Regions from separate parts of the Bacillus aquiflavi genome, predicted to be linked through region 2. Evidence: riboswitches for the same ligand, from Rfam matches in the RefSeq annotation. Region 2 holds a riboswitch; each other region holds the start of a gene.
What was found. A riboswitch is a leader RNA that binds a small molecule or an ion and turns the genes downstream of it on or off. The one in region 2 is predicted to bind cobalamin.
Positions count from the first base shown of each region.

Region 1: linked by a shared signal. The riboswitch ahead of K6959_RS00100 (ABC transporter substrate-binding protein) and the one ahead of K6959_RS13805 (hypothetical protein) in region 2 are both predicted to bind cobalamin.
Region 3: linked by a shared signal. The riboswitch ahead of K6959_RS07215 (acyl-CoA thioesterase) and the one ahead of K6959_RS13805 (hypothetical protein) in region 2 are both predicted to bind cobalamin.
Region 4: linked by a shared signal. The riboswitch ahead of K6959_RS08300 (ribonucleoside-diphosphate reductase subunit alpha) and the one ahead of K6959_RS13805 (hypothetical protein) in region 2 are both predicted to bind cobalamin.

Region 1 is NZ_CP082780.1:12,331-19,886, reverse strand. It holds gene K6959_RS00110 (adenosylcobinamide amidohydrolase) at 1-1,065, opposite strand, end outside; gene K6959_RS00105 (FecCD family ABC transporter permease) at 1,067-2,128, opposite strand; gene K6959_RS00100 (ABC transporter substrate-binding protein) at 2,091-3,068, opposite strand; cobalamin riboswitch at 3,207-3,400, opposite strand; gene K6959_RS00095 (DMT family transporter) at 3,501-3,857, opposite strand; gene K6959_RS00090 (DMT family transporter) at 3,823-4,194, opposite strand; gene K6959_RS00085 (GNAT family N-acetyltransferase) at 4,384-4,980, shown strand; gene K6959_RS00080 (hypothetical protein) at 5,080-5,856, opposite strand; gene mgtE (magnesium transporter) at 6,297-7,556, shown strand, end outside.
Region 2 is NZ_CP082780.1:2,827,495-2,835,050, reverse strand. It holds gene metE (5-methyltetrahydropteroyltriglutamate--homocysteine S-methyltransferase) at 1-2,304, opposite strand, end outside; gene K6959_RS13805 (hypothetical protein) at 2,478-2,693, opposite strand; cobalamin riboswitch at 2,951-3,143, opposite strand; partial or broken gene ccsA (cytochrome c biogenesis protein CcsA) at 3,299-3,850, shown strand; gene K6959_RS13795 (hypothetical protein) at 4,039-4,248, shown strand; gene K6959_RS13790 (YuzC family spore coat inner layer protein) at 4,326-4,712, opposite strand; gene K6959_RS13785 (hotdog fold thioesterase) at 4,974-5,357, shown strand; gene mnhG (monovalent cation/H(+) antiporter subunit G) at 5,609-5,965, opposite strand; gene K6959_RS13775 (Na(+)/H(+) antiporter subunit F1) at 5,949-6,233, opposite strand; gene K6959_RS13770 (Na+/H+ antiporter subunit E) at 6,233-6,709, opposite strand; gene K6959_RS13765 (Na+/H+ antiporter subunit D) at 6,716-7,556, opposite strand, start outside.
Region 3 is NZ_CP082780.1:1,456,719-1,464,274, reverse strand. It holds partial or broken gene K6959_RS19800 (mechanosensitive ion channel family protein) at 308-1,396, shown strand; gene K6959_RS07225 (hypothetical protein) at 1,500-1,691, shown strand; gene K6959_RS07220 (reverse transcriptase domain-containing protein) at 2,286-3,146, shown strand; gene K6959_RS07215 (acyl-CoA thioesterase) at 3,218-3,709, opposite strand; cobalamin riboswitch at 3,837-4,030, opposite strand; gene rodA (rod shape-determining protein RodA) at 4,453-5,628, opposite strand; gene K6959_RS07205 (polysaccharide deacetylase family protein) at 5,808-6,605, shown strand; gene K6959_RS07200 (LL-diaminopimelate aminotransferase) at 6,849-7,556, shown strand, end outside.
Region 4 is NZ_CP082780.1:1,742,224-1,749,779, forward strand. It holds gene K6959_RS08290 (thioredoxin domain-containing protein) at 1-2,045, shown strand, start outside; gene K6959_RS08295 (ribonucleotide-diphosphate reductase subunit beta) at 2,160-3,203, opposite strand; gene K6959_RS08300 (ribonucleoside-diphosphate reductase subunit alpha) at 3,225-5,477, opposite strand; cobalamin riboswitch at 5,620-5,810, opposite strand; gene K6959_RS08305 (alpha/beta fold hydrolase) at 6,030-6,806, shown strand; gene K6959_RS08310 (bacillibactin exporter BcbE) at 7,209-7,556, opposite strand, start outside.

The DNA of each region.
Region 1 (7,556 bases), 990 kb from region 2:
AAAGCGGTATGAAACATCTTCTAAAAACACGGCTGTCATCATTGCAACTGTTTCTGAAGGATTTATTTTTTTGGTGCATAAATATTGGCACATTTCTTCATGGTGATGGCGACAATCATAATTTTTATCAACATGACGATTAACGAATGTACTATGCCAGCCTGCTCCAGAGCCAATTACACCAGAAGATATCGTTCGGAGCGGTATTGGGGACATGAGCTGAATGATTTCTTCACTTTTATGAAGAAATCGTTCATCAATGACAATTTCCTCATGGTCCTCTTTTTGCTTATCTGGCATTAAAATCATTTGTGGACGCGGAACTTTCGGATGCGGGTGCTTCTCAACTTTTGTTTGATAAACGGCTCGTATCCGTTCTTCCTTTAAGACTTCATTTGGAAAATGAACGATATTTTTTTCGCCATTTTCCAGTAATAACAATCGATCACAATATAATCCGGCTAAATTTAAATCATGGAAAATTGAGATGACTGTTAAACCTCGTTCACGTGTCCATTTTTTTAATAGGTCTAGTAATTCTTTTTGATATGATAAATCAAGGTGATTTGTCGGCTCGTCTAATAATAAAATTTCTGGCTGCTGTGCAAGTGCTTGCGCTAAAAAAACCCTTTGCCGTTCACCACCTGATAGCTGATGTAAATAATGTGCCTCATATTTATTAATACCTGTCTGTTCCATCACTTCACACACAATCGCTTCGTCTTCTTTAGTCCACGATTGAAACCAACCGCTTTGATGAGCATAACGGCCAAGTGACACCGTTTCTTTTACTGTGTAAGAAAAAGTATCTTGTGTGAGCTGCGGAAGAACTGCAACGAGCTTAGCAAACTCTTTAGGAGAATATGATGTAAGCGGTTTTCCTTTTACAGTAATCGTGCCTTGCTTCGGCTGCAAGATGCCGCTGACCATTTTTAATAATGTTGTTTTACCGCTGCCATTAGGTCCTAAAACTCCAAATAGCTCTCCCTGCTCTACATGAAAGGAAAGATCATGTAACACACTCGCACTTGAATACCCTCCTGTTAAATGTTGTATCGTAAGCATGTTATCCCCTTCTCTCCATTCGTCTTCTTAGCAAAATAATCGCAAAAACTGGAGCACCTATTAAAGAGGTAATCACACCAATCGGCAATTCGATCGGTGAAATAATCATTCTGGCGACTAAATCTGCCAAGATTAAAAAGGCACTGCCCGTTAAAATGGATAACGGTAAAAGATGTTTATGGTCAGGTCCCCATAACAATCTTGTCAAATGAGGGATGACAAGACCAACAAAACCAATCGTCCCTGATACAGCAACAGCTGCCCCAGTTAATACCGAACCTGCCAGTAACACCGTCATCTTCCGCCTACGGACATCTACACCTAAATGTTGCGCCCGTTCTTCTCCAAAAGACATCGCATTCAATTCTTTTCCATTTAACATGAGTAATAAAGAACCGAATATAAAGAAAGGTAAAATAATGCCAACATAATTCCAACCTCGCATCGACACACTTCCTAGAAGCCAGCCAATAATTTGCCGAAGTTCCTCACCTGTTAACGCTATCATTAAAGAGATGAGTGCACCTAAAAAAGAACTAAAAATAATTCCTGTTAAAATAATCGTTTCCACTTTCATCGAACGATCCACTTTCCGCGCAAAAAAGAGCACGGCAAAGATCGTCGCAATGGAAGTAATAATGCTAAAAATCGGCAATGTAAAGCCCTTTAAAAATGGCACAGATAAATGAAAAAATAAAACGATCACCGCGCCGACCGAAGCCCCTGATGAAACACCTAACGTATATGGATCCGCTAATGGGTTACGTAGCAAACCTTGGAAAGCCGCTCCGGCAATTGCGAGAGATGCTCCAACTAAACCAGCTAAAATAACACGAGGCAAGCGAATATTCATGACGATATTTCCATACATCGGATCGAGCATTTCAATTGAACCTATCTGAAACACTTCGAAACCAATGATTTGGAAAATATTCACGATCGGAACAGATACTGTCCCGATCGATATTCCTAATAACACTGCCGTAAAAAGAAACAGCCCTGCCAATGTGTAAGCAAAGATCTCATTACTCTTTAAAAACGTCTGGATAAATCGCTTTTGCAAGCTGCTCTACTCCTTCTGCCAGCCTTGGACCTGAACGATTCACAATATCTGCGTGAACATCAACTACTTGTTGATTTTTCACAGCCGGTACATCTTTCCAGCCTTCACGACTTAATACTTGTTCAGCTGGATTGTCTACATAATATCCATATGTAGTGACAATCACATCTGGATTAAGTTCAATAATTGCCTCTTCAGTTAATTGAACCCATCCTTCTTGTTCTTTTGCCGCATTTTCAGCATTTACAATTTGAATCATTTCATCCATAAAAGTGTTTTTCCCTGGCGTGAAAATTTCCGGGGCAGGAGCCACTTCGATAAAGACTTTTTTCTTGTCCTTAATTTTTGCTGTCTTATCTTTAATCTCGGAAACTTTATCTTTCATGTCTTTAATTATTTTTTCGGCTTCTTCTGTTTCTCCGGTTGCTTTTCCAATCATTTGAATAGACTCATAAACTTTATCAAAATTTTGAGCATCATTTACGACAAGAACTGTAATCCCAGCGTTGCGAAGCTGTTGTAATCCTTCTGCTGACTTTTCTGAATTAGAAGCATGGGCTAGTACTAAGTTAGGCTTTAATGAAATAATCTTTTCAATATTAAAATCCATTCCGCCAATTTTTTCTTTTTCCAAAGCTTCTTCTGGATAATTATCATAATCGTTTACACCAACAATATGATCTCCCAAACCTAAAGCAAATGCGATTTCTGTATTACTTGGCATCAGTGAGATAATTTTTTCTGGCTTTTCTTCAATGACAACCTCATTACCATCACCATCTTTAATCGTAACTGGGAATGAAGCTTCTTCCTTTTGTCCAACATTTGTTTCTTGTTGCTTTTCATTTTGTGACTCTTTCGGCTTTTCCGCGGAGTTACATCCAACTAATAATCCGAATGAGAGTAGTAATACGAATATAAAAGAATAATACTTTTTCAATGCTGTTCCTCCCTATTTTTCCATAGTAAAGACAATTAAAAAACATCTCCCGTCTTGATGGAGATGTTAATCGGAGTCTTTATAAAACATTGTAAAAATAATCATATGCCGACTGACACCTCCCTATCCTCGTAGGTTTTTGGTGCACAAGAAATAGGCAGGTCTCCTGGCTCATGGTCATTGCTTGCCGCACCCTTCCCATACATTTATTAAAAGCACAGTGGGCACATCGCAGCTTGCTACCATTTACAGTGGCGGGACCGCGTTGGATTTTCACCAACTTCCCTTTTAAGTCTTCAATAAAGGAAGACACCTAGCTCTGTGATCATTATGAAATTTTCCGCTTGATCAAATTATACACGAGAATAAAGTTTATGGGGAATATTTTTTATTCATAAAGCTTTAGACTTTAACAACTAGCAGGAGTTTTTATTAAGAACTAACTAGCTTCAGCCCAACACCGCCGCAAATAATCATTCCGATAAACAAAAGGCGCTTCCAACTTTTTGATTCCATAAAAAAAATCATTCCATATAAAACACTCCCTGCAGCCCCAATCGCTGACCAAATAGCATACGCCGTTCCAATCGGAATGTCTATTAAAGACTTTGACAAATAATAAAAACTAATGATTGCCGAAATAATCGATAGAGCTGTATAACGCTTTACTGTAAAGCCTGCAGAATATTTCATAAAAACAACAAATCCAATTTCTCCAAAGCCAGCAACTAATAAGTAGAACCAAGCCACTGTTTTAACACTTCCCTTTAACCTTAGTTTCTTGCTCATCTGAAGATGACATCACTAAACCAATTATGCCGCCGAACAGTAAGGTTAAAAAAAATAACTTTAAAACACCGCCATCTTCATTCAAAAATAAGATCCCGATTAATACTGTGCCTACTGCACCGATTCCAGTGAAAACAGCATACGCCGTCCCCATAGAAATATCACGCATCGCTTGAGAAAATATCCAAAAACTTACAATGATTAACACAATCGTTATAATACTAGGAATTAATCTTGTAAATCCATTTGAAAACTTTAAACCAAACGCCCAGCCAATTTCTGATATTCCTGCAATAAATAAGTAAACCCAAGCAAGACGTTTATTTTTTCGATCCATTGATAAACCCCCCTACAATTGCAATAGACCATCTTTGTAATCTATTATAAGATTAAGCTGTATTGAACTTGTATTTCCTTTCCATCATAGCTGAAAAGACATGTGAAACGATAGTCTCACACAAATGAGTCTAAAACAACAATATTGTTTACCATAGCATAAAAACAATAAAAGGGAGTGGGTAAAAAGATGGACAGTTTTATCCCAATTATTCACGGAAAAAAAGTGACGCTGCGAAGAAAAACTGAAAAGGATTTGCAAACTCTTTGGACATATATTTATGGGACAATGAATCCCGAGTGGAAAAAGTGGGATGCTCCTTATTTTCCGCTTAAACATCTCGATTTTCAGACGTATCGGAAGCAATCATTGCCATTATTAACAGCCATTTATCCACATCGAATGGTCATCGAAGTGGACGGGAAAGTAATTGGGACAGTGAGCTACTATTGGGAAGACGAACTATCTAAATGGCTTGAAGCTGGAATCGTTATTTTCGATTCAGATTATTGGAATGGTGGTTATGGGACAGAGGCACTTGCTTTATGGATCGATTATTTATTTTTAACATTACCAATTGTACGTGCAGGAATAACGACATGGTCAGGAAATACACGGATGATGCGTACCGCAGAAAAAATCGGAATGATGGTTGAAGGAAGAATGCGAAAATGCCGTTACTATAACGGTCAATATTATGACTCGATCCGGATGGGAATATTAAAAGAAGAATGGGAGCAAGAAAAACAGCATCCGCAATCGACGGTTTATCATCTTTTTCATTAAACAAACGTTTGATTCATGTGAAAACTTGCCCCTAAAGGGCAAGTTTCAATGGTGACAAACATCCCATCCCTTTTTAAAAAGTTCGTTTTTGCCTTCATTTTATTTACTGTATATCCGCCATTCCTTCGATTTACGATCAAATACTAGCTTTGCATCACACTCATGATTAGATTCCTGTTCATATACTTCATACATGTCGTCCATGTTGGCAAAATCCCCAATTACCCACATCGGGATTTCAATTCGATTACGATTTTGGAGCGCTTTTTTCAAAGAAATAACCGTTCCTTCTTTAATCATATCCCTCAAAGATAATAATGTATCTTGCTGGATTGTCGGATAGCTTCGCTTTTTTCCAATGCGAAATAAACTTTTCTCAAACTTTAGCTTTCCTACTTTAGAAGGAATCAATCTGCCGAGCATCCAATAAAAATCTTCTAGATGTCGATAATATGTTTTATTAAACCAGCCATCATCATGAGCTAAATATACGTATTGGTTGCCTAACTGACTGTAAAAAGGCGTATGCAAATGCTGCTTTAAATGACCTAAATATAAAAGTTCTGCAATTTCTTGCTGTGTTAATTCATTTAAGCCGTCTTCTTCTTCAAAATCAAGCCAACAAAAGTCACCGTAATCATAGACGTCATCCTTAATTAGCTTTTCTATCCGCTCGCTTGGGACATACTCAAGTAAAGTATGCATATTAAAATCGCCATCATCAAATTGGTGCTTCAATAATAATATATTGCCGAGCGGATTCGGAACTGTTTGAGCAAATTCAAAAAACTCAATTCCATGAGACAAAATATATTGATTATTTTCATTTAAATAGATATATACGAGATCACAAACATCACTATTATGCTTTTTCAATTACGAAACCTCCGAACAAATAAACCGTGGTAAAATAAAATTTCAAGGGAAAATTATTCTTGTATATGAAAGTATTAACGAAATGAAGTCATAACACTAAATAAAACTTTATGTAAATTCACAATTTAATATGAATACTGCCGTCACTTAAATTGACGTTTCATAACTGCTAGAAGTTTCACTTATTGAAAAAAAGACAGCTTCAGACGAAACTGCCTAATAAAGTTATATTAACAAAAAAAACGAAAAATATCTTAAAAAGAGATTCATTTTTATATAAAATGAAACTATTGAAATGATTCATTAATATGATTGTACCAAAAATACATAAAGTTTTAGAGAAAATCGTGGTAAAATAAAATTTTATTTTATCTTGAGCAATACGAATACAATAAATCATTGTGTAGTCTGCTAAATCTGGCAGAAGGGGGCGCTTAACTATGATCAAAAATATGACAGAAGATCAAATCACACTCTACATTATTAAAGCATTAAAAGAAAATAAGCATAAAGAATTTACAACGATTTTGGAAGAATTACAGCCATATGATATTGCCCAAATATATAATGATTTACCAGAAAAACATAAAGCCCGCTTCCTTCTTTATATAAATATTGATTTATTAGTTGATCTTATTCAAGAGCTTGATCAGCCCGAACAGCTCGATGTATTAAATAAGCTCGGGCTTGAAAAGTCGAATAAAGTTCTTGACTTAATGGATAACGATGACTTAGCTTCACTTTTGGATGAGCTATCTCCTGAGAAAATAAAAGCTCTTCTAGCTGGGATGAAGAAGGAAGAGTCTAAAATCGTCCAAAATATGATGAACTATCCACCCGAGACGGCCGGGCGTATAATGACCAATCGCTTCGTTTGGATTCGCCATAATTATACAGTTCGGGAAGCGGTTGATAAACTGAAGACATTTGCAGAGTTTGCTTCATCTTTAAACTATTTGTACGTCATTGACGAAAACCGTAAACTAGTCGGTGTTGTTTCATACCGAGACCTACTTCTAGCTGAGCCAAATGATGTGATACGTAATATTATGTATGAACGGGTTATTTCTGTATCCGTTACTACGGATCAAGAAGAAGTAGCTAGAACGACTGAAAAGTACGATTTTTTAGCCATTCCTGTTGTTAATGAAGATCATGTATTAATGGGGATTGTTACAGTCGATGACATTATTGATGTTGTCATTAAAGAGGCAAACGAGGACATTGAAAAGCTCTCTGCCTCAGGTAAGTCAATTGACTTTGACACAAAATCGTTTGTTGCAGCAGCTCGCCGTCTTCCTTGGTTAATATTATTATTATTTATCGGTCTTATTTCTGGAAGTATTATTAGCAGATATGAAGCAACGTTAGAAAAGGTTGTTGCTTTAGCTTTTTTTATGCCGATGATTGCAGGAATGACAGGTAATACAGGAACACAATCGCTCGCTGTAATCGTAAGAGGGCTCGTCTCCAATGACATTAATAAAAAAGTGATTTCTCGAGTCATTGTTCGTGAGCTTGGCGTTGGTGTTATGATAGGTGCTATTTGCGGGACTTTAATTTCAATGATTGCGTACATTTGGCAAGGAAATCTTGTTTTAGGTCTTGTCGTCGGCAGTTCCCTTCTGCTAACTTTAATTATCGGTACGTTAGCAGGAACAATTATTCCGCTCATTTTATATCGTTTTAATATTGATCCA
Region 2 (7,556 bases):
GTTAATCATATTCAAAACTTCTTGCTTATAACGTTCCCTCATTATTTTAGCAGTATCCACCATTCTCTCGAGCGCAGCCAAAGTTTCAGCTGTTTTTCTTGTTTTCAGGCCGCAATCGGGATTAATCCAACATTGCTCTATTGCAAGTACTTTTAAGCTTTCATCAATGATTGCTTGCATTTCATTTAATTGTGGAATCCGCGGACTATGAATATCATATACACCTAGTCCGATATCATTTTCGTAATCGTTATTTTTGAATGCTTCAATGATTTCTCCGTGACTTTTAGATGTTTCAATTGAAATGACATCAGTATCTAATGCACGAATTGGTTCGATAAAATCATTGAATTCACAGTAGTACATATGGGTATGAATTTGTGTTACATCGGCTACTTCCGATGTTGCCAGCTTAAAGGCATTTATTGCCCATTCTAGATAAGAGGTTTGTTTGTTGACTTTTAGCGGCAGCCCTTCTCTTAATGCCGGCTCGTCTACTTGAATAATTTGAATGCCTTCTCTTTCAAGTGTTTGTACTTCCTTCCTAATTGCTAGGGCAATTTGGTAGGCAACTTCTTTTTTCGGGATATCATCTCGTACGAAAGACCAATTTAACATTGTATTCGGCCCTGTTAACATCCCTTTTACAGGTTTTGTTGTTAACGATTGTGCATAAACAGTTTCAGCTATCGTCATAGGCTCAATCCATTGTACATCACCATAAATAATTGGTGGTTTTACACATCTAGAACCATATGAAACAACCCACGCTTTTTCAGTAAATGCAAATCCCTTTAATTTTTCTCCAAAATACTCCACCATATCTGTCCGTTCGAATTCACCATGGACATATACATCGAGGCCAAGCTTCTCTTGATAATCAATCCATTTTTTGATTTCTGATTGAATAAATGTACGGTAGTCCTCACGAGAAATTTTGCCTTTTCTCATTTCAGCTCTTGTTTTCTTGACTTCTTCTGTTTGCGGGAGGCTGCCAATTGTTGTTGTTGGAAACAATGGTAACTGTAATATTTCTTGCTGTAGCTCTTTTCTAATTTTATGCGGCTTCTTTCTGCTAAAGTCTTTTTCAGTTATTTGTTGTATAGCTTCATGTACAGTAATAAGCTGTCTATCGCGGCTATGATTTAAATTAGCGATGTTATCTATATTTTGTTTAAAAATATCTTTGTAATAATCACTGCCTTCACGTAGAGCGTTTTTTAAAAAATTTAGTTCTTGTAATTTTTCATCAGCAAAAGCAAGATTATTTTTAAATTCCTCTGATAATTTGGATTCTGAAGCAACCGTTACTGGAACATGCATTAAGCTGCAGGATGGTTGTATCCATAAGTTTTCCGAGCTAATAAGGCTTTTAAGCTCGGTAAGAAAATCAAATTGTCTTTTCAATGGTGTACACCAAATATTACGCCCATTAATAACTCCTGCTACTAATATCTTTTCTTTAGGGAAGCCCCATCTTTTCAGATTAGTAATGTTTTCTTGAAAACCATGGACAAAATCTAATCCGATTCCTGCAACAGGTAAACTGATGACTGTCTCATAATGTTCTACTGCTTCAAAATAAGTTTGTAATAGAATTTGTGCTTGGGGAACAGCTTTTGAAAGTTGTTTGTACACCTCTTTGGCTTGCTGCATATCTTTTTCTGAAATCGAAGTAGTGAAAATAGGTTCTTCAAATTGAATCCATTTAACACCTTCAGCGACTAATGCATTCAATATTTGTGTATATAAATCAATCAACTGAAATAGATAAGTTTGCTTATTTATGTTTTCCATTACTTTTGTTAACTTATAAAAAGTAACGGGGCCAATCATCGTAGGTTTTCCTAAAATACCCAATTCATCTCTCGCTTCTATATAAGCTTTAAGTGGAATGTTTTCGTAGAGACGTAAGTTTGATCCATCATATTCAGGTACGATATAGTGATAGTTCGTATTAAACCATTTCGTCATTTCACTAGCGAGCGCTTGCTCATTTCCACGAGCTATTGAATAATATGTTTCTAAATGAATGGTTCCACCATCCCAATTGAAACGTTTCGGCACCATCCCGAACATAACTGCAACATCTAATACACGATCATAAAAAGTAAAATCCCCAACTGTTACAACGTCGACGTTAGCATCTATTTGTTTTTGGATATTTGCGAGACGCAGCGCCTTCATTGACTTTTCAAACTGCTTCTCTGATAATGTCTTTGCCCAATACGCTTCTACGGTTTTTTTCCATTCACGATTTTCTCCGATATATGGATAGCCAATAATTGTACTTGTAAATTTCATTTTTAATCTCCTTTTCAATTTTATTTCTTAGGCTATTTTTAACTTTAGGCTCATAACCTGTGAGACCTCAGTCTTAGAAAGAGATGAGTCCATTCGAAACAATAGCCATTAAAATATCGAGAATGCTTTATAGCTGTTATATTCAGTTAAAGCATTCTCTCAATTGTATTACTCTATTTTTTAAAAACTAATAATTCATCTAAAACGAGTTTGTATGCAAAATGAAGCCGGTCTAACTCAACTTTCTTGTCCATTGTTTTATTGTCATCAGTCATAATTGATTTCTCTAACCGGTTTACATAGTTCATTAAATTCACACTTTTATCATCTAATTGTGAAAGCATTACAATCGATTTTAATTCGATCACGTAATCAGGAACAATCGTCACCTATCTCACCCTTTCTTCGTCAATAAAAAAACACCTTTTTAAAAGATTTAAAAAGATGTTATTTAGACTTTATGATGTACATAGTTCAACTGTAGACAGCGAAAAATAGATAAGGATTTACATACAGGTTGTACCATGTTATATTTCTTCATTATCCTGAAATGTTTCCTTTTTTTCGCTTGTCGTACAGTGATCATACGAATAGGGTGAATACTATTCATAGTCACACATAACACCTCCTATCCTCGTAGGTTAACTGGTGTGTACTAAACTTGGCAGGTCTCCTGGCTCATGATCATCACTCTTTCTCCCTTCCCATTACAATCGTAACAGTGGTTTATGAGAAATCGTTCCCATTAACAGTTGCGGGACAGCGTCGGATTCGCACCGACTTCCCTTTTAAGCTCTTCACAAAAAGTTTGTGAGAGCACCAAATTTTACACGATATTCAGTTGTAATTTCAATATAACATAAGAATACGTTTAAATGAAAAGTTTTTTAACTTCAGCGTTTATTTCTATTCAAATTTTTTAAAAATAATAGTGGCAATTTAAGTGATTTATCGTCACCAAAATGTCATAGATTGGTTTTAATTGTTAAGATTAGCTTTACAAAGTAAATGGTTAACAATACATGTAATTACAGTTTCTTTTGCTAGTGCAGTCTTATCCATCTCCTTTATTACAGGGCTCATCTTTTTATTAAAAACAGTTAACCCTCAGCAAAAAAGTAAACAAACATTTTTTTTTGAACTCATCATGTATTTTCTAGCGATCATTTATATACTTATCCGGTTTATAAGGAAAAATAAAGTGATTTCATTACTAAATCCGTTTACTCAAAAAGTAAATATTTCGTTGATGGATAAAATCACACATAGAGCCGTAATTATCGGATTTCCTTTATTTGCTCTCGGTGGTTTAGTATTTGCAATGATTTGGGCGCAAATAGCTTGGAGTCGGTTTTGGGGTTGGGATCCAAAAGAAGTTTGGTCGTTTATCACCTTTTTATTTTATGCAGCATTATTGCATTTAAGAGTAGGGAAGGGATGGGAAGGAGAAAAAACTGCATGGTTGGCAATTCTAGGTTTTGGGATTATTATTTTTAATCAAGTATTCGTCAATTTAGTTATTTCCGGATTTCATTCAGATGCATAAAGATATAAAATCGTATCATTTCTTGATGCTATGATTATTTTAAAATAATATATGAATACCGTTCCGAATTGTCCAAACGTTTTTTGTTTTTTTCAAAATATTAGGCAGGCAGCTTTAGCCCAACCGAAATACGGTACAACTGCATATTAAGTAATGAGGAACATATAGAATTAAAAGGAGGTAGCCATATGTATCCTTATAGAAGTCCTTATCCTGCTCATGGACATGATAGTCGGTTTTTCTTCGGCGGCCCTTTTTTCGGCGGTTTACTTGGAGGATTACTTGGAGGTGGATTAGTAGGCGCTGCGTTTGCTAGACCACGTCCATACTTTCCACCTTATCCTATTTATGGAACAGGGTTTGGTTATCCACCATACGGTCCATATCCTTATTATTAGATTTAAATCAATCCTGTATCTTATTTTGGTGCAGGATTTTTTTATATTCCTCAAAATGGCCGATAACTGTCCCAATTTTATCTCCAGCGTATCATTAAAACGAGGTGACAACAATTTGTTTCGTTTTGATCATTAAATTCTAGGTGAAGCCCATCAGGGGTGTAGGAGATCTTTGGCATATTTTTTATTCCTGTTGATTTAATTATTGTTTCAACTTCAGTTGTTTTTGATTGTTGTGCGGCATTCATTAACCGTGTTGAAAATTGTTTAGACTTTGAAACTTTTTCGACGACTAACTTTGCATTATCAAGTAACATACTTGCTGCGGAAGCTGAAGACATAAATACAGATGGATTTACTAGTGGGAACTGGCGAAACGCTGGATGCTGATATAACACAGGATAAGGTATCCAATATTGATGATAACGATAGTTGTTTTCGTGATGATGATAAAAGTGGTACATGTTCATTCCCTCTTTCTTAAGATGAAAAAGTTATGCCATTCATATTTATCAACATATGATAAGGGTTATGAAATATACCATGAGAATATGCTGATTTTAAAATTTTCACTATATATATTGATAGGGGAAGAAAAAGGTTAAGTGATCCCATAGATTAAGGTTTTATTGTTTAAAAAATTTAAAGTAATGATAAAATGATGAAAGTGTTATAGATAGAAAAATATTGTCACGACAACGAATCTTTAGGAGTGGGATTACAAAATGGATTTAGAAAATACATTATTAAATTCACTTGGGATTGAGGTAACAAAGTTAGAAAAAGGTTATGTTACTGCAACAATGCCTGTAGATAACAGGACACGTCAGCCGGCGGGCTTGTTACATGGTGGAGCATCGGTTGCCTTAGCAGAAACAGTTGCAAGTGTCGGAGCCTATGAATTAGTTGATAAAAAGAATGAAATGGTCGTTGGCTTAGAAATTAACGCTAATCATATTCGGGGAAAAAGGGATGGACTTGTAACAGCTGTTGGCACAGTGTTGCACAAAGGACGAACTACGATGGTATGGGATGTAAAAATAATGGATGAGGAAAACAAATTGATTTGTGTTTCACGTTGTACGATCGCTATTATAAAGAAAAAATAATCATAAAAAACCGTTGCGGACATGTCCGCAACGGTTTTTAGACTGTAGAGCAACCTTGCCCTTCTTCGTTAAGAATTAGAGTGAATGCTTCAAGCTGACAAAAAACAGAAAATACCGCTCTTAATTGGTTAGAAGAAAGATAAAAGGTTGAAACAGAAATTGCACTTCGTTGTAAGTTTCCGCTCGTCCTACGTGCCTCGTCTGAAAATAGTTACTTCAATTGTTGACTTTGTCTTCGAAACTCCAACAAGTTATCGTTTGGAAAATTTCTTTTTTTGTTCCTTTAAATCATCTTGCACGCTTTTGTCCCAAAGCTTAACACCTGAATAATAGGCAGCCCTGCTAAGGAGATGACCAGCAACAGGCGATGTTAAAAAAACGAAACCGATTCCTAAAATGAGTCGTGAATTAAAATGCCCTTCTGTTAGAAAAAAATAGAGGAATGTGCCTAATAAAACAGACATAACTCCTAATGTGGCACTTTTAGATGCCGCATGATTCCTTGTATAGACATCAGGGAGTCTAATAACACCGAACGTAGCAATTAAACTAAGGAACACGCCAATGACGATTAAGCTGCCAGCCATGAATTTAAAGATCTCGCTCACGTTCAAGGATGACCCCCTTCTGTAAATATTTTGAGAACGCAACAGTACCGATAAAAGATAGAATCCCAATTAGTAAAATAACCTCAAAAAATGCATGAGTGTTTAAAAGAATAGAAACGATCGCAACCATAGAAATAAGATTAATACCAATCGCATCAAGAGCGACGACACGGTCTGGTACTGAAGGTCCTTTGATCACACGATAAATAAGGCCAAGTATAGAAATAGATATACCGATTAATGATATTTTCAATATGAACTCAAACATTATCGGCTCACCTCCATAATGGCTTTTTCAAACGAATTTTTAATGCTATTAATTGCATCCTCAGCATCTTCTATATCCATTGCATGAATGTATAAAGTTTTATTATCAGGTGAAATATCGATAACAAGTGTTCCAGGTGTTAAAGTGATGAGATTTGCTAAAATTGTAATTTCCCAATCTTTTTTCAGCTCCGTCGGCATTGCAAAAATGCCGGGTTTCATATCGAGCTTTGGTTTTAAAATAACTTTTAATACAGCGATATTTGATAAAATTAATTCGCGAATAAAAATGAAAAATAACTTGATTACGGCAACTATCCGAAATAAATAAAATCGTGAATTGAAAAACCTTCTAAACGTAAACAGGATGAGCAGTCCAAAAAAATAGCCGACAAAGAAAGTCATTGGATCGTAAGCTGCTTTTAAAAACATCCATATAAACGCTAAAAATATATTTAATAAAATTTGAAATGCCATCTGCCCCTACTCCTTTAATACCGCTTCAATATAAATGGTCGGGTTTGATAGTGTTTCTACAGCCTGAGAAATAAACGGATTAATTGCTTCTGATCCGACTCCATATAAAACAGAAAGAACGATTAATATAACTGGTGCAATGAGTAATGATCTAACCGGAACTTTCTCTTCTCCTTTAAATGTTTTCGGTATGCCCCAAAACCCATTTATAAAAAATTTCATTACTGAAAAGAGAACGAACAAGCTGGAAGCTAGTACGATTGCTGTCCCTAGGTAGTACTCACTGCTAAAACCGCCTTGCACAATTAATAGTTTTCCTACGAATCCGCTTAAAGGCGGTATACCTGCTAATGCTAATGCGGCAATGAAAAATGTCCACGCTAATCCAGGGTAGGTTTTTATTAGTCCTCCCATTTTCCTTAAGTCGCTTGTTCCTGTAATAGCGATCATCATTCCAATCAGAAGGAATAAGGCAGCTTTAATAATCATGTCATGAATTAAATAATAAATCGATCCTGATAAGCCGGCTTCAGTTGTTACCGCAAAGCCAAATAAAATGACGCCAATTGCAATAATAATGTTGTATATGATAATCTTTTTAACGTCCCAATAGGCGATTGCCCCAATGATTCCAAAAATAATTGTTAAGATTGATAAAACAATTAATATTTGATAAGTATAGCCGCGATCATGGTAGAAAAATAGCGAATACGTCCGCATGATAGAGTAAACCCCAACTTTAGTTAATAAAGCCCCAAATAAAGCCATTACTGGAACAGGCGGTGCGTAATATGAACCCGGCAGCCAAAAATAAAGCGGGAAAATGGCTCCTTTTATACCAAAGACA
Region 3 (7,556 bases), 1.4 Mb from region 2:
TTAGAAACGTTTACTAGTCGTTGCCCCCGAGTAACGAGGCGAAAGCGAAGAAAATTTATCATTCATGAGTTTGCTTGTCAAATAGTCTAAGCACATAAATTTTTATGTGCAATTTTTCATATCACTTTTTTACTAAGTGGGAATATGTTATGATAAAGTGCGAAATTTGATAAAAATCTATATGTCACACTAAAAAAAGTATGATAAAATAATTTTGCTCTTCCCTTTATTCATCACAACTAATAATCAAGTGAATCCCGCTTAATAAAGTTTCACTTTACGTAAGGAGTTTTGTTTTATGAGTTTTATGAGTTTTGTTGAGAAGTACTTAACTTACGATACTTTAGTAAAAATCCTTATTACAATTGGTATTTTTCTTTTATTCGTTATTTTCAGGAAAATATTCGCAAAATACATATTTAAAATTATTTTACGACTAAGTAAAAAAAAACCGACTGATTTTTTTACTCACTTATTAACATCATTCGAAAACCCAATTCGCTGGTTCTTTATTATTATAGGAATTTATCTTTCTGCTAGATATTTCCCATATTTCAATCATGAAAACCCACTATTTTTATAATTAATGCGTTCTTCTTTAATTGTGCTCGTGATCTGGGGACTGTACAATTTCTCTTCTTCATCTTCGTTACTTTTTAGGAAGCTGAACAATCGCTTAAATATTGAAATTGATCAAATGTTAATTCCGTTTTTATCTAAAACAATTCGCTTCATTATAATTGCAATTGGGATTAGTATGATTGCAGAAGAATTCGGTTATGACGTAAACAAATTTATTGCCGGACTCGGCTTAGGTGGTCTGGCTGTCGCATTGGCTGCAAAAGATGCGCTCGGTAATCTTTTTGGCGGCGTTGTTATTATTACGGAGAAGCCTTTCTCGATTGGTGATTGGATTATGACTCCCAGTGTTGAAGGAACAGTGGAAGAAATTAGTTTCCGCAGCACAAGAGTAAGAACGTTTGCCCAAGCGTTAGTAACAGTTCCGAATGCAACTTTAGCTGTTGAAACAATCACTAATTGGAGTAAAAAGGGGAAACGAAGAATTTCTTTTCATTTAGGTCTTACTTACGACACACCTAAAGAAAAAATAGAGAAAATAGTAAGAAGGATTGAGGAATTGCTACGTTCTCACCCTGACATTCATCAAGAAACAATTTTCGTTAAGTTCGATCAATTTAATGAAAGCAGTTTAGATATCTTTTTATACTTTTTTACAAAAACAACAAATTGGGGAGATTTTTTAACAATAAAAGAAGAAATAAATTTTAAAATTATGGATATTATTGAAGAAGAAGAAGCATCGATTGCTTTCCCTAGCAGAACATTATACGTTTCCTCTGATTCTGAAACAAAGGCAGTAAAAGACCGTGCCTAATAAATAAAAAGCTGATGGCTAAATATGCTGTCAGCTTTTTAGTATATTGATCATTCAATTCACAAAAAATAATGGTAACACTTTTAAGGAAGGTGAATTGGAAGTGAAAGAAAAAGAAAACTCCACACTATCAAACATACCGGAAGAACCGAAAATAACGATTAGAACTGATGTTGGTACAATTAATAAAGAGAACTATCATCATGGAAACTCGGTAAATAAGCATAAAGATTTGGAATATGCAAATGAACTTCTTGGCAGTGACGAAATTCATCAGCAAAATGAAAATTTATGAACATAAATTTCAGACTGTTGACAAACGGACTCATGAATGCCTGTTCTATTCCCTTCGACCTTGTTGCTTGCGCCTCAACTGACTAGAGAATCCATTCAAATATTAGTTTTTTGTATACAAATCGAAAATTTTAAGACATCATTTTCTCAAGCTGTTAAAGCCTATAGACGAAAAATGAAACGGTTGTTAACAGTATACGGCCAAAGGTCATTTATTAGCCTTTGGCTTTTTATTAGTGTGCCAGGCATGGCATTTATCTAGGTGGTGCAAGTCCACTGTGGGGGAACACATCATCCAACCACTAGGGAAGCGCAAGGTGCTTGTCGTGAGGCAAGAGCTGAAGGAAGCGTGTACCAAAATCTTGGTCTGACGAACAGAAATCTGATACCAAGGCTTTACAGAAGGATAAGACTACTAAACAAGTCAAAGTCCAAAAGATGTGCGTAACTCTGTGAAGTAAATCAGGCAGATAAAAAGAGGAAAGATAAATGTCTTACCTTGGGAGGTCTCACGAACAGTTGAGGAGTCCCCTATAAAGAAAACTGGTCGAATAAGGTTTATCGTGAGAAGTCAGCAGAAACCAACACGTGGTTAATTGATATTGACCTAGAACGCTTCTTTGATACTGTCCATCATGATAAGTTAATGAGAATAATTTCTTATACAATCAAGGATGGCGATGTCATATCACTCATACGAAAATATCTAACAAGTGGAGTAATGGTGAATGGGAAACGTGAAAACACTCCCATTGGAACACCGCAAGGTGGTAACCTGAGTCCGCTATTAAGCAACATCATGCTTAATGAATTAGAAGCAAGAAATCTAAATTTCGTCAGAGATGCGGATGATAGCATCATCTTCGTCAAAAGTGAAAAAGCAGCCAATCGTGTCATGAAATCTATCACAAATTTTATCGAAAAGAAACTTGGGTTAATCGTAAACGCAGAGAAAAGTAGAATATCAAGACCAGGAAATACGAAATTTCTAGGATTTGGATTCTATTATGATACGCATACGAAAAAATATCAACCACGAGCGCATCAAGATTCGGTACGGAAATTCCAAAGAAAGCTAAAACAGCTAACGAAACGCAACCAAGGAATCTCCCTAAATAACAGGATAATGAAATTAAGACAAGTTATTTACGGATGGGTGAACTACTTTAAAATCGCGAAGTTGAAAAAGATACTCACAACTACTGATGCGAAATTGCGCTCTAGGTTACGAGTCATCATTTGGAAACAATGGAAAAGTAATAAGAAGCGAATCCAATCACTTATTCAATTGGGTATACCTGAAGAAGAAGCCAAAGGACTGACCTATTGCCGAAAAGGATATCGGTACATAGGGCTATCGAAAGTTGTTCAAACAGCATTATCAAATAAACGCCTAAAGCAAAGAGGAATCCCCTTTGCCTTAGATTATTACTTAGAAGTTCATACTGCAATATAAGTTGAACCGCCGTATACGGAACCGTACGTACGGTGGTGTGAGAGGGATGGGAAGTTAAATAACTTTCCTCTCTACTCGATTGAGTTTTCCTTTCGCTTCATTCTTATTTTGTAACGTTCCCAAGCTTGGTCGTACTGTCTCTTTTCCTCAACGGTCTCTGGAATCACATGTGGAACAGATGCAGCCCTTCCTTGATCATTTAACGCAACCATCGTCAAATAAGCACGGGAAGTCAATCGTTTCTCAGCTGTTAATAAATTTTCTGATTCTACTTTAACAAACACTTCCATTGAAGTGCGATGAGTCCAGGCAACATATGCTTCAAGACTTATCGCTTCACCTGCTTTAATAGGTGCCAAAAAATCAAAAGAATCAGTTGAAACGGTAACAACAGGCTTACGGCAATGGCGCATCGCTGCGATACAGGCTATTTTATCTACATAAGCCATTACCTTTCCACCAAAAATTGTGTCATGATGGTTCGTATCTGATGGTAATACGAGGTCTGTTAAATACGTTCGAGATTGAGAAACTGTTTTTGCTTGATCGCTAATACTTTTCATTCTAAAATTCAACTCCCCTATTTATTGCAAATAAAATAGCACTCCTAATTTGTTCACATAGAAAATTAGAAATGCTAAATAAATGTCAGACATATTATATAACACCTCCCTATTTCCCGTAGGTTATCAGTGTTGCTGAAACAGGCAGGTCTCCTGACTTAAGGATCATTTGTGAGCAGCAACCTTCCCAATCTAACGATCAGTGGTATTTTTGCCGCGCATTATCCTTTCACAGTGGCGGGACCGTGTCGGCATTTCACCGAACTTCCCTTTTAATCCTCGAAAGTATTCTTTCAAGGAACCTGATTCCAACTAATATTTAATTGTTGAAATATAAAAACTAGATTAGCATGTACAGAAAATGATGTCAATTATTGTTTTTATATGATCATGCCTATTTTAACAGCGAAGAAAATGACAAAAAGAAAAAAACGCCCTTTTTAGGACGAAAAATAGTACATATTCACTATACAAATATTGCTAATAAAAGAATGTCATAAAACAACATGCATATACATAAATAAAAGGGGGTGAAAAGATGAACAAAATTTACTTTGTTTTCTTTACATTTTTGTTTTTCATCGTCACTTTTCTCTCTTTAATCGTTGCGCTTGTAAACTAAAAATAAGACATTTTTTTAAAATCACTTGGTATGCCCGTACCAAGTGATTTTTTCTCACATTGTTATCATATACATCAAGGACGATAAAAATGAATCTTTTTAATAAAAATAAGAAAAGAAACTATGACGAAGAAAACATAAACTTTCTCGTTCGTGCTCTTACATTCAAAACGAGTCCAAGTGCAATCATATTCGTTAAAAGTGCACTGCCTCCGTAGCTAATAAACGGTAAGGCTAATCCTGTTATCGGCATTAAACCGACGGTCATCCCAATATTTTGAAAAATTTGAAAAGCTAACAAACCAATGACCCCAGTTATAATGTAAGTACCATACTCACTATTTGCTTCTAAAGCAATTGAAATCATGCGGAAAAATAAAATAAAGTAAATACTTATTAAGATGGATGCACCGATAAATCCGAATTCTTCACCAATTACAGTAAAAATAAAATCAGTATGTACTTCTGGCACCCTGCCGCTTTGCGATTGCACCCCATTCATAAAACCAAGCCCGGTCATTTGACCAGCCCCGATACCTGTTTTTGCTTGTAAATGTTGGTAGCCGTAGCTTGAAGCATATTGTTCAGGTGCAAGCCAGCCGTAGATTCTTTCAAGTTGATGAGGTTTAATCATTTTAGAAAAGAAATCAAAATGAAAAAAATGCAAATAAACTAATGAACCAATTACAGATGAACCGATCCCAATTAACGAAAGTAAAATTTTAAAAGAAACACCCGCAACAAATAACAACGAGAATACAATTGATATAATCACCAATGAGGTCCCTAAATCTGGCTGTTTCAAAATAAGTAAAAGCGGTGGGATACTCCAAGCAAATAAAGTTACCGTAAGCTTTAAATGATTTTTGAACGAATTTTGATAATTTTTCTTAAATTTATCTATTTGAGCCCCCAAGTGGATGATAAGGAAGATTTTCATAAATTCTGATGGCTGAAGTAAAAATCCTCCTAGTTGAAGCCAACGTTGGGAACCGTTCTTCTCAATACCGAAAAAGTATACCGCAATTAATAACACAATTCCTATAATATATAAAATGAGCGAAAAATTCGGCAATAACTCATAATCAAAAGTCATAACTGCACCTAAAACGATAAGTCCAATAATGTACCATACAATTTGGCGCTTCAAAAAAAAGTAAGGGTCACTTGGCGCATATTGACCAGAACCGCTATATACAGTAATTAAGCTAATGATAAAAAGGAGTAATAAACAAACAATAATTGATTGATCAAGCCTGAAATTAGAAAAAGCTTGAAACGTTGTTCTCTTTTCCATGCTATCCTCCTTAACATGCATTTCTTTAAACGTAAGCCTTAAGAACGTGATCATAAATAAAAAACTCGAAATAACATTATATCATAAAAAATCAGATTTGATAAAAAGATACATTGAACAGCAAATTTAAACTAATAATAAGTAAATAAGAAGAAAGTTTGTAAAAGGGGTGTCAATGGATGAAGAAAAAAAATTGTATTTTTATTATTTTTTTATCTTTTATTATGATCTTATCTGGATGGACAGGAAAAAAACCCGAACCTATAAGTGAAACTCATGTTAGCGAGAATGAACAACCTGAACATCACTCAAATTTAACCGTCCAGGTGCAAAAGCCTGTCTCTTTTTGGAGGTTACAGCAAGAATTCCCTAATATCGTCGTGATCCGTGGTATCGGGAACAAAATTGCGCTTACATTTGATGACGGTCCTAGTGCAAAGTACACACCACAAATCTTGAATGTATTAAAAAAATATAACGTAAAGGCAACCTTTTTTATGATGGGGGCTAAAGTTTCAAAATATCCTTATATTGTAAAGCGAGTTGCTCAGGAAGGTCATGCAATCGGAAATCATACGTATTGGCATCCTAATTTAGGTAAAGCTACCGTAGAACAAATGAAATGGGAAATTGCAGAAACAGAAAAGGCATTGAACAAAATTGTCGGAATTAAACCTAAATTATTTAGACCTCCATTTGGATCATTAACGCGGGAGCAAACGATTGAGTTGGGAAAATTAAATTTAACGACTGTTATGTGGTCTGTTGATTCCAATGATTGGAAACAACTTCCTGCAGAACAAATTAAAAATAATGTCCTTAATCATATTCATCCTGGAGCTGTTGTGCTTTTCCATGATGGCGGCCACTGGACTCAAGATTTATCTGGAACAGTAGAAGCATTAGAGCTCATTATTCCTAAACTGCAGGAAGATGGATTTACATTTGTCACCATTCCGCAGCTTTTTCATCTTTAAAAAGAGGAGTTCCTCTTCTCACCTTGCAGACAAGTCAAATAATTAGCATCTTCTCTCCTCTCAGAATACGAGACGAAGCTAGAAACAACGTTCATATAATCGGATATAAACAGTCTAAAGAAGAAGGAGCTTCCCCCTTCTTTTTAAATGCGTGCATTCATTTTTTCATCGCTAAAAAGGACGAAATATGTTAATATAAATTAAAAATAATTCATAATTATTCAAATAATGGAGGTATTTTAATTGGAGATTCAGTTGGCAAAAAGAATGGAAGCATTTAAACCATCAATTTTTAGTAAATTAGCTGCTTATAAAAAGGAGAAGCTAGAACAGGGTTGTGACATTGTCGATTTAAGTGTCGGTAGCCCCGATTTATCTCCACCTCAATTTATTATGGATGAATTAGCGGAGGAAGTAAAAAAAGACCAGTATGGTTATACACTATCTGGTATAGATGAGTTTGCTGAAGCAGTTGCGGACTACTATAAAGAATCGTACAATGTATCTTTAAATCCAAAAGATGAAGTGTTACAACTTATGGGTTCACAAGACGGACTCGTTCACTTACCGATGGTATTTGCAAATTCCGGTGATTACATTCTTGTTCCTGATCCCGGATATACTGCTTATGCGACAGGGGTAGCAATGGCTGGCGCTGAATGTTATTTAATGCCGTTATTGCAAGAAAACAACTATCTCCCAGATTTAAAAGCAATCCCAGCAGAAATTGCCGCAAAAGCAAAAATGATTATTTTAAATTATCCGGGGAATCCAATTCCTACCCTTGCAACTGAAAGCTTTTTTGTCGAATTAGTTGCTTTTGCGAAAAAATATAATATTATTGTTCTTCACGATTTTGCCTACTCTGAAATTTATTATGACGGTAAAAAGCCAGTGAGCTTTCTATCTGTCCCAGGTGCAAAGGAAGTTGGAATGGAAATCAATTCGCTT
Region 4 (7,556 bases), 1.1 Mb from region 2:
GATTAATTGCTGAAAAGTCTCCGTATTTATTGCAACACGCCTATAATCCAGTGGAATGGTATCCATGGGGGCAAGAAGCTTTCGAAAAAGCGAAGGCAGAAAATAAACCAATTTTTTTAAGTATCGGCTATTCGACCTGTCACTGGTGTCACGTTATGGAGCGTGAATCGTTTGAGGATGAAGCTGTCGCTAAGCTCATTAATGAACGATTTGTTTCGATAAAAGTAGATCGGGAAGAGCGACCTGATATTGATTCTGTTTATATGAATGTTTGCCAAATGTTAACAGGTCAAGGCGGCTGGCCGTTAAATGTATTTTTGACGCCGGATTTAAAGCCATTTTATGCCGGGACGTATTTTCCGAAGGAAAGCCGTTACGGTCGTCCCGGTATTGTTGATGCCATTACACAATTGTCTGATAAGTATCATCATGAGCGTGAGCGAATTGACTCTGTTGCCGGGCAAATTACCGAATCATTACAGCAAGCGGCAAAACGGACGGGAACGAAAAAGCTTTCAGCACGTATTCTTCATAAAACATATGAGCAGCTTTCAAATAGCTTTGACAGTATATACGGTGGTTTTGGGGGAGCACCAAAATTTCCGATTCCTCATCATTTAATGTACTTGCTACGTTACTATAAGTGGACAGACGCTGAGCTTGCGCTTAAAATGGTCGAGAAAACACTTGATAGCATGGCAAATGGGGGAATTTATGATCATGTCGGCTTCGGTTTTGCCCGCTATTCGACAGATCAAATGTGGTTAGTTCCTCATTTTGAAAAAATGCTATATGATAACGCTCTTCTTCTATATGTTTATAGTGAAGCGTATCAAGTAACGAAAAAAGATACATATGAAAAAATAGTTGCGGAAATCATTCAATTTATTAAAAAAGAAATGACTGATCAGCACACGGCTTTTTATTCAGCACTTGATGCAGATAGTGAAGGAATAGAAGGGAAATATTACGTTTGGTCAAAACAAGAAGTCATCTCAATACTTGGCGAACAGCTCGGTCCGTATTATTGTGATCTGTATGATATAACGGAGAATGGGAATTTTGAAGGAAAAAACATTCCCAATTTGATACATACGAATGTACTTAGCGTGTCAGAAAAATACGGCTTTACAGTTGAAGAAGGAAAACAGCAACTTGAAAAAGCGCGACAGCGGTTGTTTGAGGAACGTTCAAAGCGAGCACGACCTCATCTTGATGATAAAGTGTTAACTTCCTGGAACGCACTGATGATTGCTGGACTTACGAAAGCGGCCAAAGTATTTAACAAGGAAGAATATCGTCAGCTGGCAGAAAAAGCTTTTTCTTTTATCGAAAATACGATGTTCCGACATGACCGTTTAATGGCACGATATCGTGAGGGAGAAGTAAAGTATGAAGCATATTTAGATGATTACGCTTTCCTTCTTTGGGCGGCTATTGAACTGTATGAATTAACTTTTGAAGTTCACTATTTACAAACAGCACTTCGGTTAGCGGAACGAATGAAAGATTCCTTCTGGGATGATGAGAAAGGCGGTTTCTTTTTTACGAGTAAAGAGGCAAAGGCTGTTCTTGTGAGGGAAAAACAAATTGCCGACGGGGCTCTTCCATCAGGAAATAGTGTTGCGGCCGTTCAGCTTATTAAGCTATCTCATTTAACGGGAGAGATGAAATGGCGCGAAATGACGGAGAAAATGCTGACGACGTTTGAACAAGATGTATCAAGCTATGGAGCAAGCTTCACTTATTTTCTCCAAAGTATATTACTAATGGAAATGGGGCTAAAAGAAGTTGTTATTCTTGGAAATAATCCGGACGTCATGGAAATGCTGACAACAGTGAGAAAACAATTTTTACCAGAGACGATCGTCTTAAATACAGATGATCCAAAGCGTTTGGAGCATGTATCTCCATTTGCGGGTCAATATGAGAAGATTGCAGAGACAACGATTTATATTTGTGAAAATTTTGCCTGTCAACAGCCGTTAACAGATATTAATAAAGCGCTTGAAGTGATCATTGAAACGCCGAATCAGAATGCTTGATAAGTTTTTCAAAAAAATTTGTCAATTGAGGCGGAAGTAACTAGAGCGACGAATGCAAGTGAGAGATCAACAATCCAAAGCCCGTTGCGACAACGGGCTTTCTTTCATTATTTACTACAAATCATCAAAACCATTATCAACATTATTCACTTTTACATATTGCCGTGATTTTTGCTCGAAAAAGTCTGATTTTCCTAAATCGACTTCTTCATAAGCGATAATCCAGCGCAGCGGATTTGTCCGATACCCTTCAAATGGACGGTTAAAGCCGAGTTGATTACAGCGAACGTTAGCATAAAATTTTACATAGTCTTCAACATCCTGCAAAATGATGCCGGGGATTTTATTCCCAATAATATACCGCGCCCATTCGATTTCTAATTCAGCTGCTTTAACAAACGTTTCTTCAAAAAAATTTGCTAATTCTTTCGTATTGTATTGTGGATATTGAACAAGCACTTCTTTAAAAATTTTCACGAACAAGTCAACATGAATTTGTTCATCTCGATTAATATAGTTAATCATCGTACTCGTTGCGACCATTTTTTGATTTCGTGCAAGATGATAAAAAAAGGCGAATCCAGAATAAAAAAATAATCCTTCGAGCACAACATCAAATACGATCGATTTTAAGAAGTTTTCGACTGTTGAATGTTCAGTGAAATGTTTATAACCGTTTGTAACAAAATCATTTCGTTTTTGTAAAATTGGTTCAGTCCGCCAAAATTTAAACACTTCGTCTTGTTTTTGTTTTGACACAAGACTTGATAAGACGTACGAGTAGGAATGATTATGGATTACTTCTTGCTGTGCTAGTATAATCATTAATGCAGATATACTTGAATCTGTTAAATAATCCGCAACTTTGCCGGCATAATCTGTTTGAATGCTATCAAGCATTGCAAGCAAACCGATCGTCTTTAAAAACGTCTCTTGTTCGTGAGCTGTTAATGTAGGAAATTGCTTCATATCTTGAGACATGTTAATTTCAAATGGCGTCCAAAAGTTTGCTAACATTTTTTTGTATTTAGGATAAGCCCATTTATATTGGACATCATCCCAATTTAAAATATTTGAACATTCCCCATTAATAATGGCTGTCGCTCTATTTGGAGCTGTTTTGTTTGTGATGGGTCTTTTAATTACTTTTTCAGTCATGATTCATTCTCCTTTTCACTTTTAACTAGAACACGAATCGCAATCTTCAATTTCCGATGAAGTGGAACGTAAGTAATAGGTTGATTTTAAACCGCTTTCCCAAGCATCGAGATGGAGGGCTAGCAATTCTTTCGCCTTGATCGTGTTTTGGATATATAAATTAAAGGAAATTGCCTGATCAATATGGCGCTGGCGTTTCGCATTTTGCATTATGCTCCAATGCTGGTCAATTAAATGGGCCGATTTATAGTACCAAGTCGTATATTCTGATAAATCAGGCGCAGTGACTGGAAGCTTATAATCTTTTTTCTCCTCTGAATAAAACTTTTTAAAAATCGGATCAATACTCGGAGTGCTGCCTGCAATTAGCGCTGTTGAAGCATTTGGGGCAACAGCCATTAAATAACCGTTGCGAATTCCATTTTCGCTCACCTTTTCCTTCAGCTTGTCCCAAGGAAGAGTAGAGTGATGACTACAATAATTTCGTTTTGTAAAATAATCTCCTGTACTCCAATCAGAGCCTTTAAAAACTGGGTATGCGCCTTTTTCAATTGCAAGCTCCATACTTGCTTCAATCGTGTAGTGGGCAATTTGCTCATAAAGAGTGTCGGCGTAACTAACTGCCTCATCACTTTCCCATTTTATATTCTTCTTTGCGAGAAGATGGTGCCACCCGAACGTTCCAAGTCCAATTGCACGGTATTTTTGATTTGTAAGCTTTGCTTGTAAAACAGGAATATCATTTTGATCGATTACATTATCAAGCATGCGAACTTGAATCGGAATGAGACGTTTTAACACGTCATCTTGAACCGCTTTTGCTAGATTAATAGACGAGAGATTACAAACGACAAAATCTCCAGGCTGCTTTTCAACAATGATTTTTCCGTCTTTCACAACTTGTTTACATACATTTGTTTCACTTTGGTTTTGGGCGATTTCTGTACAAAGGTTCGTACAGTAAATCATTCCGAGATGATGGTTAGGATTTTTTCTATTCGCTTCATCTCGATAAAACATAAACGGAGAACCTGTTTCAAGCTGGCTTCTCATGATTCTCTTCATGACTTCGATTGCCGGGACGGTCTCTTTTGAAAGAAGTGGATGTTTGGCACATTGGAAATACTTTTCACGGAATGAACCTTCACCGCGTTTTTCATCATAGAAATCCTCTAATGAAAATCCGAGTACAGACCGAACTTCATGCGGGTCAAATAAATGCCAATCGCCACGCTTTTCAACTTGCTCCATAAATAAATCTGGAATACATATCCCAGTAAATAAATCGTGAGTTCGATAACGTTCATCTCCGTTATTCAACTTAGCATCAAGGAACGAGAAAATATCTTTATGCCATACATCCAAATAAACACTAATCGCTCCTTTCCGCTGTCCTAGCTGATCAACGCTAACAGCTGTATTATTTAATAATTTCATCCATGGGATCACACCTGAGGACGCTCCTTTAAAGCCTTTAATGTCACTACCGCGGCTCCGTATTTTTCCTAAATAAACGCCGATCCCGCCGCCGTTTTTTGATAAATTTGCAATGTCTGTGTTGGTGTCATATATACTTTGCAAACTATCATCAATCGTATCGATGAAGCAGCTTGAAAGCTGTCCCCAACGCTTACCTGCATTCGTTAATGTCGGAGTTGCAACTGTCATATAAAGATGGCTAAGAGCCCAATACGCTTCACGGACGAAATGAAGTCGCTTCTCTTTTTCTTCATGCATCATTAACGTCATTGCAATCACCATAAAACGTTCTTGTGGAAGCTCATAAATATGCCCGCGTCGATCTTTAGCTAAATAGCGGTCAGAAAGCATGCGAATACCGATATAGGTGAATAATTCATCTTTCTTCGGATCAATTTCCTCTCCTAAAGCATCAATTTCTGCTTTATCATAATTTTCTAAGAGGGAAGGGGAATAAATTTCTTTCTCTGTTAAAATTGAAATTAATTCAAAAAAAGAACCGTAAGTTGACGACGTTGAATTCCGATTTGTTTTCGCTTCTTCATACAAGTGCAACAGCCAAATTCGTGCTGCAACAAATGTCCAATCGGGCTCCTGTTCGCTCATATTTGCCACGCACTCAAGAACAAGAAGATGACAAAACTCATCCATATTTTCTCTGTTTACTTGTTCCCAAATGATTTCCGCTCGTTCCTTTAATGAAGTAATGTTTAAATGTGGAAAGCTTTGTTGAACAGAATCAAGCTCTTTCATCCAAGTAATAAAAGCTTCATCGATTGGAGCTTTTACAGTCATAAAGAAAACCTCCTAAAATATATATTCATAGTCATTGAAAATAAAAAAATCCGCTCGGGTCAGAGCGGATCAAACGATAGTAAAAAAGACATCAATTCAAATTTGTACTATCGTTTCATCTTCTCAATCCCCGAAGAATCGAAACTTAAAACAAGCTTTGGCAGGTCTCCTGGCTTGTGCATCGTTCTACTTTAAGACCTTCCCATACATTCCTTTGAAAGCATGTACAGTGGATTTCTTATTTCGTCCGCACTTACAGTTGCGGGGACAGCTCCGGAATTTCACCGGATTCCCTATTAAGTCACGAATGACACCAACTCTTGTCAGTTTTCAATATATAGTATTAAATTTTAATTTCAAATCAATATATTGTGTATTTTATCATACTTCAGTAAAAAGACAATGAAGCTTTGCAAAAAATAAAACAAAGATAATGTTGTTAAAATAGGGATTTTTTATAAAAGGACAACAATGATGAGATTTCATCACATTTTTAACTTAAATTAGGAAATATTAATGAAGACCATTTGTAGTTAGGAAGGTGTAGTAAAAATGCCCTATTTTCAATATAATAAAATAAATATTTTTTTTGATGATAAAGGTACAGGAATTCCGCTCGTATTTATTCATCCTCCTGGAATGGGCCGAAAAGTATTTTATCATCAATACTCTCTCAGTAAACATTTTCGGATTTTAACTCCCGATTTAAGCGGTCATGGAGACACTTCCGGTGCTTTAGAACATGTAACGATGAAAAATTTCGCCTCCGAGATTCGGGCGTTATTAGATCATTTATCAATTGCTAAAGCAGTCATTTGTGGTTATTCTTCTGGAGGATGTGTCGCCCAAGAATTTGCTCTTTCTTATCAAGACCGCACTTTAGGGCTAATTTTGGCGGGCGGATTTCCAGAAATAAGATCAGCTGTATTACGGTATGAGCATCAAATCGGAATGTATTTTATAAAAAACTTTCCAAGTGCTATTAAATTTGCAATTGCCGCTGCTCATACATTAGAGCCGAATTTACGCAATATGTTAAAAGAGCATATGGATCAAGCGAACCGAAAAGTATGGTTTGATTTTTATAATCGTTCATTGCACTTTTCATGCGTGGACAGACTGCCTCAATTAAAAATCCCTTTACTATTAATTTATGGCGCAAAAGATTTCACAAACCAGCATATTCGAGCTTATCGGAGAGTGACTTCATTTCAAGCTGCTTTTATTAAAAAAGCACACCACCAATTGCCCTTTAAAAATTGGCAGCTATTTAACCAAATCATTACTGGGTTTGTTGTTGACCATTTTTCAACAGATGAGCAATCATAATCGGAATTTTCACCCCCTGCCTCAAAGTCAGGAAAAAGAATGATGACCAATAGTGCGGGGGATTCCTCTTTAAATTCAAGTCAACAATAATACCTTCTTAAATGAAATAATCAGGAAATAAAATTGCTTATTAATCAACAAAATATCAGATTAACAAATTACGTCAAAAAACTTAACACAACCCCTCTTCGGTTTAGGTCTTGGCAGTCGGCCTATACATTTGATCGATCGTTCGCAGGGAACAGAGTATATAAACAGTAGTGTTGGATGGCCCCTTGCAGAAGAAGTAACGATTAATTATAATCCTTCAGCTGAATAATAAAGATCAAGTAGAGTCTTTATTATGATGGGGTATTAAGATCTATATTAAATAGCAAAAGGCCTAATGGAATATCATCTGCATTAGGCCTCTTGTTCAGGACGGATCGCTTTAAAGGAAAGAATCGCGGCTAAGACGCATAAACCGCTTAATCCCCAAAATATCCATTTTTCCTGTCCTTTCATGAGCAAAGCAATAACAGGTGGTCCAGCTGCAACTCCGATAAATCTCATTGAACTATAAATCGAGGTAATCGTTCCCCGTTGGTCTTTCGCTATACCTTGTGTAATCATCGCATCAAGACACGGAAGGGCTACGCCAATTCCGACTCCGCTAATAAAGAACATAATAATTAAATACCAAAGCTTATCTGAAAGACCTATTAGTGCAATAGAGCTACCTAGTAATAAAATCCCGCCAAATGTAACCCA